One region of the Micromonospora sp. BRA006-A genome, then DNA from elsewhere that is predicted to be linked to it. Evidence: predicted binding sites of a transcription regulator. Region 1 holds the regulator's gene; the other holds the start of a gene.

The links. The regulator HspR, encoded in region 1, represses chaperone genes until heat shock. The targets are predictions, from matches to a motif close to TTGAGTNNNNNNNACTCAA.
Region 2: the regulator HspR is predicted to act here: its motif matches at 2,869-2,887, upstream of lon (endopeptidase La).

What each region holds. Positions count from the first base shown of each region.
Region 1 is NZ_JANCLW010000001.1:128,817-135,510, forward strand. It holds gene dnaK (molecular chaperone DnaK) at 1-1,571, shown strand, start outside; gene grpE (nucleotide exchange factor GrpE) at 1,620-2,357, shown strand; gene dnaJ (molecular chaperone DnaJ) at 2,437-3,624, shown strand; gene NMK34_RS00660 (heat shock protein transcriptional repressor HspR) at 3,649-4,089, shown strand; gene NMK34_RS00665 (hypothetical protein) at 4,269-4,475, shown strand; gene NMK34_RS00670 (hypothetical protein) at 4,688-5,116, opposite strand; gene NMK34_RS00675 (cation:proton antiporter) at 5,283-6,500, opposite strand; gene NMK34_RS00680 (cation:proton antiporter regulatory subunit) at 6,506-6,694, opposite strand, start outside.
Region 2 is NZ_JANCLW010000001.1:3,752,954-3,759,647, forward strand. It holds partial or broken gene NMK34_RS17095 (DEAD/DEAH box helicase) at 1-407, shown strand, start outside; gene lon (endopeptidase La) at 510-2,846, opposite strand; gene NMK34_RS17105 (histone-like nucleoid-structuring protein Lsr2) at 3,081-3,428, shown strand; gene NMK34_RS17110 (hypothetical protein) at 3,632-4,882, opposite strand; gene NMK34_RS17115 (DUF2726 domain-containing protein) at 5,193-6,059, opposite strand; gene NMK34_RS17120 (DICT sensory domain-containing protein) at 6,167-6,694, shown strand, end outside.

The DNA of each region.
Region 1 (6,694 bases):
AGCGGGACGCCGAGGCGTACCTGGGCGAGCAGATCACCGACGCGGTGATCACCGTCCCGGCCTACTTCAACGACGGGCAGCGCCAGGCCACCAAGGAGGCCGGTGAGATCGCCGGCTTCAACGTGCTGCGGATCGTGAACGAGCCGACCGCGGCGGCCCTGGCGTACGGCCTGGACAAGGGCTCCAAGGAGCAGACCGTCCTGGTCTTCGACCTCGGTGGCGGCACCTTCGACGTGTCGCTGCTGGAGCTGGCCGAGGGCGTGGTGGAGGTCAAGTCCACCAGCGGTGACAACCAGCTCGGTGGTGACGACTGGGACCAGCGCATCATCGACCACCTGGTGAAGACGTTCCGCGGCGAGCACGGCATCGACCTCTCGCAGGACAAGATGGCCATGCAGCGGCTCAAGGAGGCCGCCGAGAAGGCCAAGATCGAGCTGTCCGCCGCCACCACCAGCAACATCAACCTGCCGTACATCACCGCCGGTTCGGCCGGCCCGCTGCACCTGGACGTGACGCTCAGCCGCGCCGAGTTCCAGCGCATGACGCAGGACCTGCTGGACCGCTGCAAGGGCCCGTTCGAGCAGGCCGTCAAGGACGCCGGCATCAAGATCTCCGACGTCGACCACGTCATCCTGGTCGGCGGCTCGACCCGGATGCCGGCCGTGACCGACCTGGTCAAGCAGCTCACCGGCCGTGACCCGAACAAGGGCGTCAACCCGGACGAGGTCGTCGCCGTCGGCGCCGCCCTCCAGGCCGGTGTGCTCAAGGGCGAGGTCAAGGACGTCCTGCTGCTCGACGTGACCCCGCTGAGCCTGGGCATCGAGACCAAGGGCGGCATCTTCACCAAGCTCATCGAGCGCAACACCACCATCCCGACCAAGCGCTCCGAGGTGTTCACCACCGCCGACGACAACCAGCCGTCGGTGCTGATCCAGGTGTTCCAGGGCGAGCGGGACATCGCCGCCTACAACAAGAAGCTCGGCACCTTCGAGCTCACCGGTCTCCCGCCGGCCCCGCGCGGCGTGCCGCAGATCGAGGTCACGTTCGACATCGACGCCAACGGCATCGTGAACGTGCACGCCAAGGACCTGGGCACCGGCAAGGAGCAGAAGATGACGATCACCGGCGGCTCCTCGCTGCCGAAGGACGACATCGAGCGGATGCGCCGGGACGCCGAGGAGCACGCCGACGAGGACAAGCGTCGCCGTGAGGAGGCCGAGACCCGCAACGTGGCCGAAGCGCTCCAGTGGCAGACCGAGAAGTTCCTGGCCGAGAGCGGCGACAAGCTGCCCGGCGAGAACCGCGACCAGCTCAACGAGGCGCTCGGAGAGCTGCGCAGCGCCCTCGGCGGGCAGGACATCGAGAAGATCAAGTCCGCGCACGAGAAGCTGGCGCAGGTCTCCCAGCAGGCGGGCTCGCTGCTCTACGCCCAGCAGCAGGAGGGCGAGCAGACCGCACCGGGTGCGGCCGGGCCGGGTGCCGGTGCCGGTGCCGGTGCGGCCGGTGGCCCGAAGGCCGGTGGCGACGACGACGTGGTCGACGCGGAGATCGTGGACGAGGACAAGAAGTGACATCCGGTCCCGGACACGATTCGCACGGCAGAGGGATGAGGTAACCGCATGACGGACAAGCCACGAGCGGCCGACCCGGGTGCCACCGGGTCGGCGCCGGGCGCCGGCAAGGACACCGGCGACGAACCCCGGGTCGTCATCCGCGACAAGCGCAAGCTCGGCAAGGTGACCGAGCAGCCGGCGAACGACGCTTCGGCGGCCGACGCGGCCGCCGACGCGCCCGCCGAAGGGCTGGTCGAGGAGGCCGAGGTCGTGGTCGACGAGATCGGTGGCGAGGCCGAGGTCAGCGGTCCGGCCGTGGTCGACTCGCCCGCCGAGCCGAACGGCGGGACCGGCACGGACGCGCCGCTCGGCGCCGAGCTGGAGTCGCTCCGCACCGATCTGGAGGAGCGCACCCGCGACCTCCAGCGGGTGACTGCGGAGTACGCCAACTACCGCAAGCGGGTCGACCGGGACCGCAACCTGGTGCAGGAGCAGGCCACCGGGGCGGTGCTCACCGCGCTGCTGCCGATCCTCGACGACCTGGACCGGGCCCGCGAGCACGGCGACCTGGTGGGCCCGTTCGGCAGCGTGGCCGAGCAGCTCACCGGCGCGCTGGCCAAGTTCGGCCTGACCGCGTTCGGCGAGACCGGTGACCCGTTCGACCCGACCCGGCACGAGGCGGTGGCGCACCAGACCTCCGCCGACGTGACCGAGCCGACCTGCGTACAGGTCATGCGGCGCGGTTACCAGCTCGGCGAGCGGCTGCTGCGGCCCGCCATGGTCGCGGTCGCGGACCCGGAGTAGTGCCGACCCGTGACGTCCCGCCCGCCCGCACCGGGCGGGCGGGACGACCGGGATTCGACCCGTGGAAGGGGGTGGACCGGTGAGTTCCAAGGACTGGATCGAGAAGGACTACTACGCCGCGTTGGGCGTGGACAAGTCCGCCTCCTCGGACGAGATCAAGAAGGCGTACCGCAAGTTGGCCCGGGAGTCGCACCCGGACCACAACCCCGGCGACACCGGGGCCGAGGAGCGGTTCAAGACCGTCTCCGAGGCATACGCGGTGCTCGGTGACGAGAAGAAGCGCCGCGAGTACGACGAGATGCGCTCGCTGTTCGGCTCCGGTGCCTTCCGGCGCAACGCCCGCGGCGGGGGCCAGCCGGGTGGCATGCCGTTCGACGTCTCCGACCTGTTCGGCGGCGGCGCGGGCGGTGGCGACAACCGGTTCAGCGGCGGCGGCTTCACCGACCTGTTCAGCTCGATCTTCTCCGGTGGCGGTGGCGCCGGCGGTCCGGCACGTCCGCGTGGCCCGGCCCGCGGGCGGGACGTCGAGACCGAGGTCGCGCTCGACTTCACCGACGCGGTACGCGGCGTCACGCTGCCGCTGACGCTGCGCGCACCAGGCGTCTGCGACACCTGCCACGGCAACGGCGCGAAGCCCGGCACCCAGCCGGTGGCCTGCCCGGTCTGCCACGGCGCCGGGGTGACCACCCGCAACCAGGGGTCGTTCAGCTTCTCCGAGCCGTGCCGCAACTGCCAGGGCGTCGGCACGATCGTCGAGGAGAAGTGCCCGGAGTGTCACGGCACCGGCGGGGTCACCAAGACCCGCACGCTGCACGTCCGCTTCCCCGCCGGGGTGTCGGACGGGCAGCGGATCCGCCTGGCCGGCCGGGGTGAGCCCGGCGAGCGGGGCGGTCCGGCGGGCGACCTGTTCGTGCAGGTGAAGGTCCGCCCGGACGAGCTGTTCGGGCGCACCGGGGACGACCTGACCCTGACCGTCCCGATCACGTACGCCGAGGCGGTTCTCGGCACGGACCTGCGCGTGCCGACCCTGGACGGGACGGTGACCCTGCGGGTGCCACCGGGTACGCCCAGCGGGCGGGTGCTGCGTGCCCGCGGCAAGGGCGTCGTACGCAAGGACGGCCGCGCCGGTGACCTGCTGGTCACGCTCGACGTGGTGGTCCCGGCGAAGGTCTCGGACGAGGCGCGGGCGGCGCTGCAGACCTTCGCGGCGCAGACTCCGCCCGCCGCGCGGGAACATCTCGACGCGCGGGTACGTCGATTCAGTTGACGGCGGCACCGGAGGTGAGCGGGCATGTCGGAGGAGTACGTCGGCTCGGGTGACCCGGCCTACGAGGCCAAGGTCTTGATGATCTCGGTGGCCGCGCGGATGGCGGGGATGCACCCCCAGACGCTGCGCCAGTACGACCGGCTGGGCCTGGTGCAGGCCGGCCGGGCGTCCGGCGGCGGTCGCCGGTACAGCGTCCGGGACGTGGTGCTGCTCCGCGAGGTGCAGCGGCTCAGCCAGGACGACGGGATCAACCTGGCCGGGGTCAAGCGGATCATCGGGTTGGAGCGGCTGCTCGAAGAGGCGCAGCAGCGGGTGGCCCGGCTGGAGGCGGAACTGGACGCCGCGTACCGGCGGATCGCCGAGCTGGAGTCACTCGGCGGCTTCCCCCGCGGTGACCTGGTGCCCACCAACCGCACGTCCACCGCGCTCGTCGTCTGGCGTCCGCGCCGCGCTCCCGACCGCTGACCTCGTACCGGAAGGCCGGTGCGCCCCGCTCCCCCGGGGCCGCGCCGGCCTTCGTCGTTCCCCGGGCGGTTCGCCGCCCGGGTCGGGGGAAAGCCGGGGTGCGGCAGAGCAGGGTCGACTAGGCTTGTCCGCAGGGGGCAAAAAGCCTCAAAGCGGACTCCGGGCTGGCGGGGGGAGCCATGACGGAACCGGCGAAGAAGGTGGCCGAGCGCGCGGAGGAACGGCTGGAGAAGGTGGCCGAGAACGTCCGCGAGCGGTTCGACCGGGTCACCGAGGGACGCTTCAGCGACAAGGTCAAGGAAGGGCGATTCGCCGACCAGACGGACCACGGTGTGGACCGGGCGCGGGACGACGAGCGGCGCAAGAAGCAGGGCGGGTCGACCTAGACGATCCGCCGACGTGCGGGCCGGGATCCACGGGGGATCCCGGCCCGTTCGTGTCCCGAGGGGCGGGCGGGCACCACGCACCCGCCCTCGCGGTCGATCATGAAGTTGGCGGCGACAAACCGGACACCAAACACCGCCAAGTTCATGATCGACCAGGTCGGTCGGGTCGAGGTGGCTGGGCGACGCTGATCCCGGGGAAATGGGGGGATGCGTCAGAGGCGGCGGTTCTCGCGGACCAGGCCGCCCTCGCACCAGTCCCGGTAGACGAAGAGATCCGGCCGGGCGAGCAGCACCCGGCTGTTGTGCGCCCAGTTGCGCATCAGGTCGTCGCCGGACTTCTCGGCCTGCTCGACCAGCTTGCGGAACCGGCGCTTGGGGTGGGCGCGGAAGTTCGTCCGGATGCCGTCGGCGGCGTAGATGTAGAGGCAGTGCAGCGTGAACCGCCGCGCCGGGCAGCCCTGGTCCATCGCCAGATCGAACAGCGTCTGCACCAGATGGTCACCGGCGACCAGCAGGTCCCAGTCGGGCGGCATCGAGGTCAGCGGCACCGAATCCGGTTGATAGGCCCACGCCCGAAGCTCGGCGGGCGAGGGATCGACCGGGTTGGCGAAGCCGCGGAACGTCTCTTCCTGCACGCTCACCGGCCGACCTTCCGCTTGCGCTGGCGGGGGCGCAGGCCACCCGCGGACCCTGGCTGCTGGGCCGAAACGTTAACGCGGTTGGACGGAGCAGGGGTAGACCTTCCCGGGCTCAATTTGACAACGCCGGGCCGGATCTGTCCTACGACTGATCCGGCCCGGCGCCGGGTCAGTCGCCGGAGCCCAGAGGTAGCGGCGCGGGTGGCCGTGCGGCGGCGGCGCGGCTGCGCAGCCACTGCTTGAACCACGGGGTGTCGGGCAGCCGGGCGAGCAGCGGTCCGGTCACCACCGTGATCAACACGTACGCGGTGGCGAGCGCGGCGAGCTTCGGCTCCACCGGGTAGATGGCCGCGACGGCCAGTCCGGCGATGACGATGGAGAACTCGCCGCGCGGGGTCAGCGCCAGGCCGGCCCGCCAGCGTCCGGGCTCGGCGATCCCGGCCCGGCGGGCGGCCAGGTAGCCGGTGGCCACCTTCGTCGCCATGGTCACCACTGCGAGCAGCAGCGCGGGCAGCAGCACCGGTGGCATGTCCAGCGGGTTGGTCACCAGCCCGAAGAACACGAAGAAGACCGCGGCGAACAGGTCACGCAGCGGGGAGAGCAGCTCGGTGGCGTGGTGCGCCACCGGCCCGGACAGCGCGATGCCCACCAGGAACGCGCCGACCGCCGCGGACACCTGGAGCTTGGCCGCGACACCGGCGACCAGCAGGGTCAGGCCGAGCACCCCGAGCAGCAGCGCCTCCGGATCCTTGGCGGAGAGCGCGGCGGAGATCAGGTGGCCGTACCGGATGGCCACGGCCAGCACGACGACCACGGTGAACACCGCGATGGCGAGCGCGATACCGCCCTTGACAAGGCCGACCCCGGCGAGCAGCGCGGTGACCAGCGGCAGGTAGAGGGCCATCGCCAGGTCCTCGATCACCAGGACGGAGAGGATCACCGGGGTCTCCCGGTTACCGACCCGGCCCAGGTCGCCGAGCACCTTCGCGATCACGCCGGACGACGACACCCAGGTCACGCCCGCGAGCACCACCGCCGCCACCCAGCCCCAGCCGAGCAGGAGCGCGAAGGCGAAACCGGGCAGCGCGTTGAACACCGCGTCGATCACGCCGGCCGGCGCGGCGGAGCGGAGGTTGCCCACCAGCTCGTTGGCGCTGTACTCCAGGCCGAGCATCACCAGCAGCAGGATCACGCCGATCTCCGCGCCGACGGCGAAGAACTCCTCGCTGGCGTTGAGCGGCAGCAGACCACCGTGCCCGAACGCCAGGCCGGCGAGCAGGTACAGGGGAATGGGCGACACGCCGAAGCGACGGCTCAGCCGGCCGAGCAGGCCGAGCAGGAGCAGCAGCGCACCGACCTCGATGAGCAGGATTGTGGTTTCGTGCATACGCGTCAGCCGTCCGGATCGGTCTCGGCGAGGATCGCGGTCACGCCGTCGAGCCCCTGACGGGTACCGACCACGACGACCACATCGCCGGCCTCGAACCGGAAGGTGGGATCGGGCGAGACGTTCACGGCGCCCTGACGCAGCACGGCCACGATCGACGCGCTGGTCCGGGTGCGCGCCTTGGTGTCCGCGAG
Region 2 (6,694 bases), 3.6 Mb from region 1:
CGGGCTCGGACGACGAGGAGGAGATCCCGCAGGTTCCGGTCCGGGGCCCGCGCGAGGGCCGGCCGGAGACCGGCGGGCGGGGCGAGCGCCGGGGGCCGGGGCGTCCGCGCACCGGCGGGACCACCCAGGTCTTCATCGGGCTGGGCCGGCGGGCCGGGGTGCGGCCGCAGGACCTGGTCGGCGCGATCACCGGGGAGACCCGGATCAACGGCCGGGACATCGGCTCGATCGAGATCGCCGACCGGTTCTCCCTGGTCGAGGTGCCGCAGGCGGTCGCCGACGAGATCATCGCGGGGCTGCGCGGCACCACCATCAAGGGCCGCAAGGCGACGGTACGCCGGGACCGGGACGGCGACGGGCCGGGCGAGCGCCGCGACCGGGGGTACGAGCGGCGCGACCGCCGCTGAGCCCGGCGCGACCGGCTTTCACGGCGGCCGGCCTGGAGACCACAGCGGGCGGACAGGACGACGCCCCGGCCACCGTGCGTACGGTGACCGGGGCGTCGGCCGTCAGGCGGCGGCGAGCGCCGGCCCGTCCAGCGCCTGGGTGCCGAGTTCGGCCGGGCGCAGGGCCAGCGCGAGCACGTCCGCCACGTCGGACAGGGTGTGCACGGTCAGCGCCTCCCGCACCTGCGCCGGCAGGTCGTCCAGGTCCGGCTCGTTGCGCTTCGGGATGATCACCTCGGTGAGACCGGCCCGGTGCGCGGCGAGCAGTTTCTGCTTCACCCCGCCGATCGGCAGCACCCGGCCGGAGAGCGTCACCTCGCCGGTCATCCCGAACTCCGGCCGCACCGGACGCCCGGTCACCAGGGAGGCCAGCGCGGTCACCATGGTGATGCCGGCGCTCGGGCCGTCCTTCGGTACCGCGCCCGCCGGGACGTGCAGGTGGATCCGCCGCCCGGCCAGCGCGTTCGGGTCCAGCCCGTAGCGCCGCCCGTTCGACCGCAGGTACGACCACGCGATGTGCGCGGACTCCTTCATCACGTCGCCGAGCTGGCCGGTCAGCGTCAGCCCGGGTTCACCCTCCATCGTGGTGGCCTCGATGAACAGCACGTCACCACCGGCGCCGGTCACGGCCAGGCCGGTCGCCACGCCGGGCACGGCGGTGCGTTCGGCCGACTCCGGGGTGAACTTCGGCCGGCCCAGGTAGCGGGCCAGGTTCCCGGCGTCCACGTGCACCGGCGCGGCGTCCGTGGCGAGCGCGACGGCCACCTTGCGCAGGATCTTCGCCAGGGCCCGTTCGAGCTGCCGGACGCCGGCCTCCCGGGTGTACTCGCCCGCGATCAGCGCCAGCGCCTCGTCGGCGACGCTCACCTCCTCGCCGGTCAGCCCGGCCCGCTCCCGCTGCCGGGGCAGCAGGTGGTCCCGGGCGATGGCGACCTTCTCGTCCTCGGTGTAGCCGTCCAGCGCGACCAGCTCCATCCGGTCCAGCAGCGGGCCGGGGATCGCCTCCACCACGTTGGCGGTGGCGAGGAACAGCACGTCGGACAGGTCGAGGTCGACCTCCAGGTAGTGGTCGCGGAACGTGTGGTTCTGCGCCGGGTCGAGCACCTCCAGCAGGGCCGCCGCCGGGTCGCCGGAGTAGCCGGCGGCCAGCTTGTCGACCTCGTCGAGCAGCACGACCGGGTTCATCGAGCCGGCCTCGCGCAGCGCCCGCACGATCCGGCCGGGCAGCGCGCCGACGTAGGTGCGCCGGTGGCCGCGGATCTCCGCCTCGTCCCGGACACCGCCGAGGGAGACGCGGACGAAGTTGCGGCCCAGCGCCCGGGCGACCGACTCGCCGAGGCTGGTCTTGCCGACACCGGGCGGGCCGGCCAGGGCCAGCACCGCGCCGGAGCCGCGTCCGCCGACGACGCCGAGGTTGCGCTCCGCGCGCCGGTTGCGCACCGCGAGGTACTCCAGGATGCGGTCCTTCACGTCGGCCAGGCCGGCGTGGTCGGCGTCCAGCACGGCCCGGGCCGCGGCCAGGTCGGTGTCGTCCTGGGTACGCGTGCTCCAGGGCATCTCCAGGACGGTGTCCAGCCAGGTACGGATCCAGCCCGCCTCGGGTGAGGCGTCACTGGCCCGCTCCAGCTTGCCGACCTCACGAAGCGCCGCCTCACGGACCTTCTCCGGCAGGTCGGCGGACTCCACCCGGGAGCGGTAGTCGGCGGAGCCGTCCGGCTCGTCCTCGCCGAGTTCCTTGCGGATCGCGGCGAGCTGCTGGCGGAGCAGGAACTCCCGCTGGGACTTCTCCAGCCCTTCGCGGACGTCGCTGTTGATCTGCTCGGTGACCTCCTGCTCGGCCAGGTGTTCCTTCACCCAGCCGACGAGCAGTTCCAGCCGGGCGGTGACGTCCGGCGCGGCGAGCAGTTCGGTCTTCTGGGTCAGGCTGAGCCAGGGCGCGTAGCCGGCCGAGTCGGCCAGCTCGGACAGGTCGGTCATCCGCTCCATCGCGTCGATCACCTGCCAGGCGCCGCGCTGTTGCAGCACCGAGGTCATGAGCGCGCGGTACTCGCGGGCGAGTTCCCGGGCGCGGCCCGCCGGTGCGGGTTCGTCGAGTGTGTCCGCCTCCACCCAGAGCGCGGCGCCGGGACCGGGCACGCCGGAGCCGATGCGGGCGCGGGTGAGACCGCGGACGACCGCCGCCGGTTCGCCGCTGGGCAGCCGGCCCACCTTCTCGATCGTGGCGACCACGCCGACGGAGCCGTACTCGCCGTCGATGCGAGGCACGGCCAGGAGTTCCTTGTCGCCGGTGGCGCGGGCCGCGTCGACTGCGGCCTGCGTGGTCGGGTCGAGGGTCACCGGGATGACCATCCCGGGCAGCAGGACGGCGTCGGTCAGTGGGAGTACCGGAAGAGTTGCCATCGAACACCTGCCATCACGTTGGTTGAGCGTGTCTGGCTCAAGTAACAAAACATGTCCCTTGTTCCGGATTGTGACCCACGCCACGCCGAGCGCCCCCGTTCCGGCGCTCCGCGCCCAATGGCGGCACCGTTTACCGCGACCCGCCGAATGGAAACAGTCGGCTATTGTTGCGGGATTACCGCGCGGTAGGTCAAACTCTTAGCCACACCCCGCCCGACACAGGGAGTAATGGCGATGGCAAGGAAAGTAATCACCGTTCTGACCGACGACCTCGACGGCGGAAAGGCCGATCGGACCGTCGAGTTCAGCCTGGACGGCGTGGCGTACACGATCGACGTCTCCGACGAGAACGCGGGCGTCCTGCGCAAGGCCCTGGATCCGTACATCAGCGCTGGCAGGCGAATCGGCCGGGGAGCTGCCGAGGTCACCCGCGGCGCCCGTCGCACGACCCGGCCGAGCACCTCGGGAATGGACCGCGAGCAGAACCGCGCCATCCGGGAATGGGCCGCCAAGAACGGGTTCGAGATTTCCGAGCGCGGGCGCATCCCCGTGTCGGTGGTCGAGGCGTACAAGAACCGCTGACCGTCACCGGTTCACCGTCGGGCATCCCGGGGTCACGCTGAGAAATCGGCGTGGCCCCGATCGGCATTCTCCGCTCGGCGCTTTTCGTCCGGCGGATACCCACGGCACGAGATTTCCTCCGGGATCGCCTCCCACCGTTCCCGTACGCGGAAAGGCCGCGACCGCCCGGAGTGGTCCCCGGACGGCCGCGGCCGTCACGTCGCTCAGTTGACCCGGATGCGCACCACGTCGATGGCGGGGGTCTGGTTCGCCCGCTCCATCATCGGGATGCGGTGCGAGCCGTCACCGGCCCAGACCGCGCACTGCGCCACGCCCGACTGGGCCAGGCCCGGGATCTGGATCAGCACGTCGTCCGGCTGGTTGCCACCCCGGCCGTCCTCGGTGGCGACGAAGAACGCCGGCACGTCCTGCGGGTTCGGGGGCTGCCGGGTGCTGCCGAGCATCCGGCAGGCGGTGTGGAAGTGACCGCGTACCAGGCCCTGGCCGTTGAGCAGCGAGCTCTCCAGGTAGTAGCCGCCCTGACCGGCGGCGAGGAAGCGGTCCCGGACCAGGTTCTTGGTGGTGACCCGGAGCGTGAACGGCTGGTTGCGCCGCACCTGGTTCGGGAACTGCGTGATCAGCAGCGACGGGTTGTTCGCCGCGGCGCCCACCTCACCGAACGCGGTGCTCACGCACCGGTTGCCGTTCTGGAAACCGTCGTGGCCCTGGAGCCGGCTGCCGGAGCAGTCCTTGGCGAGCACGTTCAGGCCGTTGTTGCCGCCGTTGTTCTGGCCGCCACCGTTGTTGTTCCCGCCGCCGTTGTCACCGCCGTTGTTGTTGCCGCCGTTCTGGCCCCCGTTGTTGTTGCCGCCGTTGTTGTTCCCGCCGTTCTGACCGCCGTTCTGGCCGCCGGTGCCGGGGGTGTCGCTCACCGCGCACCGGGCGAACTGGTCCAGGCCCTGCGGGCGCTGCGCGAACCGGCCGATGGCGGTGGCGATCCGGTTGAGCGCCGCCGTCCGCTTGTCCGCGAGCGGGCCGAGGATCGCGTTGTTGATGAAGTCGCCGCCGTTGCGGCCCTCCGCCGCGAGCCGCCGGTTCGCCTCGGCGATCTGGCTCTCCAGCAGCGCCAGGGTGCGATCCACCTCGGCACGGGCCTGGCCGGGCACCTGCGGCAACCGGCCGCGGACGTCCGGGCAGGCCACCGTCGGGGTGCCGGCGCCGGCACCACCGGCGTTGGTCTGCTGGCACTCGGCCGGCGACATCTGACCGTCGCCCCAGTGGTTGCGGACCCAGCGGCCGTTCTGCCAGGTACGGGTGGTGCTGCCCTGGCCGTCCGGGGCGGTCGCCCCCGGGCTCGCGGGCACGCAGGACGCCGAGGCCGCGCGGGTGGTCGTCCGCCGGTCCTGGGCGGACGAGATCTGGGTGACGGCGACGATGCCGCCGAAGACCGCGAGCGTGCCGACAACCGCCAGCATCCGCTTGCTCCGCGCGTTACCGGATGACCGGCGCGCCCGTGTGGACCTGCGCATCGAATTGCTCTCCTTCTCGATCCGGTAGTTGACTGGTGATCCCGGCGGACCGACGAATTCGGGGTGTGAGATCACTGCGACGCTCAGTCGCGCGTCAATGGCCGACGATGCCCTTTCCGCACCGTCTCCGCGCCGTCCGGGCGCGGCGGGGAAGATCTGCGTCCATTCCCGATGAGGTACGGAGCGCCGTCGGCGAAGGTTCAACCGGAGATCGGAAAAAAATCGAGAAGTAGCCGTCCGCGCCGGCGAGGAGGGTTCAGTCGACGCAGAGGTGGTCGAAGGCGAACCCGCCGTCGAAGGAGTCCCGCCGGGCGGCGAGCGCGCGGACCTGCCGGAAAAGCTCGTCACGGTCCAGCAGGGACGGCGCGGCGCCGTCGAGGTCACGCAGCCGCTCCCCCAGCGCCACCACGGCCAGATCCTCGGCGAGCCGCCCCGCGTCGACCCCGCAGGCGAAGCCGCGCGACGTCAGCCGGACCCGCTCCAGCAGGCAGCGGCCGGGCCGCACCTCGACCCAGGCCCAGCCCTCCGCCGGCCCGTCGGTCCAGCGCACATGCAGGCCGCGCACGATCGGGTCGGCGATCCGGCCCGCCACGTACGCCTCGACCGCCTCGACCCGGGCCAGCGCGCCGAGGTCGTTCACCGGTCCACGCCGGCCGTCCGGCAGCCGGCCGATGATGTCCCGGAAGCCCACCGCGTCGCCGGCCTCCGGGTCGGTGCCGTCGGCGTAGGCCCGCGCGTCCAGCACGTACTCGGCGAACCGGCGGACCTGCTCCGCGCCGCCCAGCGCCGGCGACTCGACGCGCACCAGCGGCAGGCCGACGGCGGAGCAGACCGCGTCGGTGAGCCGTTCCTCCCGCCGGGCCGGCGACCCGTCCGGGGCGGGCGCGGTGAACCGCACCGCGAAGCGCGGCAGCCCGCTGTCGGCGGCGCAGACCACCAGGTCGAGCGACGCCCGCCCGGCGGTGCTCCACTGACTGCCGGTGACCCCCGGCGGGCGGCCCTGCACCAGGTCACCGAGCCGACGGCCGGCATGGCCGAGGTGGCCGGCCCGGACCAGGGACGGCGCGACGCCGGGCGGGACCGGCCGCAGCCAGGAGGCCGTCACACTGCCTGTGCTCGTCATCTCGCCCCGATCCCCCCTCGCCCGGTCGACGCCCGAGTGTAGGCGGTGCGGCGCAGTCGGTACGGCCGACCGGTGCGCTACCGCGCCCGTCCCTCTAGGCTCTGCCCGTGCCCAGCGGACGGACCCCGGAACAGTTCACCAAACGCAGCCTCGTCGCCGTCTCCCACGCCATCGAACGCGCCGCGCTCGCCGAGGCCGAGGACGGCCCGCTCGTCGTGCTCGCGCTGTTCCAGCGGCTGCCGTACTTCACCCGGGAGCGCGAGGTCTACCGGCGCATCGCCGGCCGCGCCGCCGTGACGGTGGTGGCGATGGTCGGCGGACCGCCGCCCGACCTGCCCGAAAGGGCGCACGGCGTGACCCTGGACGAGGCGGAGACGCTGGCCCGGGAGTGGACGGTGGTGGCGCTGAGCCCGCGTTTCGGCGCCACACTCGTCGCGCACGACCGGGCCGAGGTGGCGCCCGCGCCGACGCTGGAGGCCGGCCGGCTGTTCGAGGGACGCTGGGGTTTCCGCCGCGACGAGGCGCTGCACGAGGTGATCCGGCTGCGCGAACAGCTCGCCGAGCGGCTGCCCGCCGCGGCACGTACCGCGCTGGACGAGGCGATCGCCCGGGTGCGGGACATCCCGGCCGGGCCG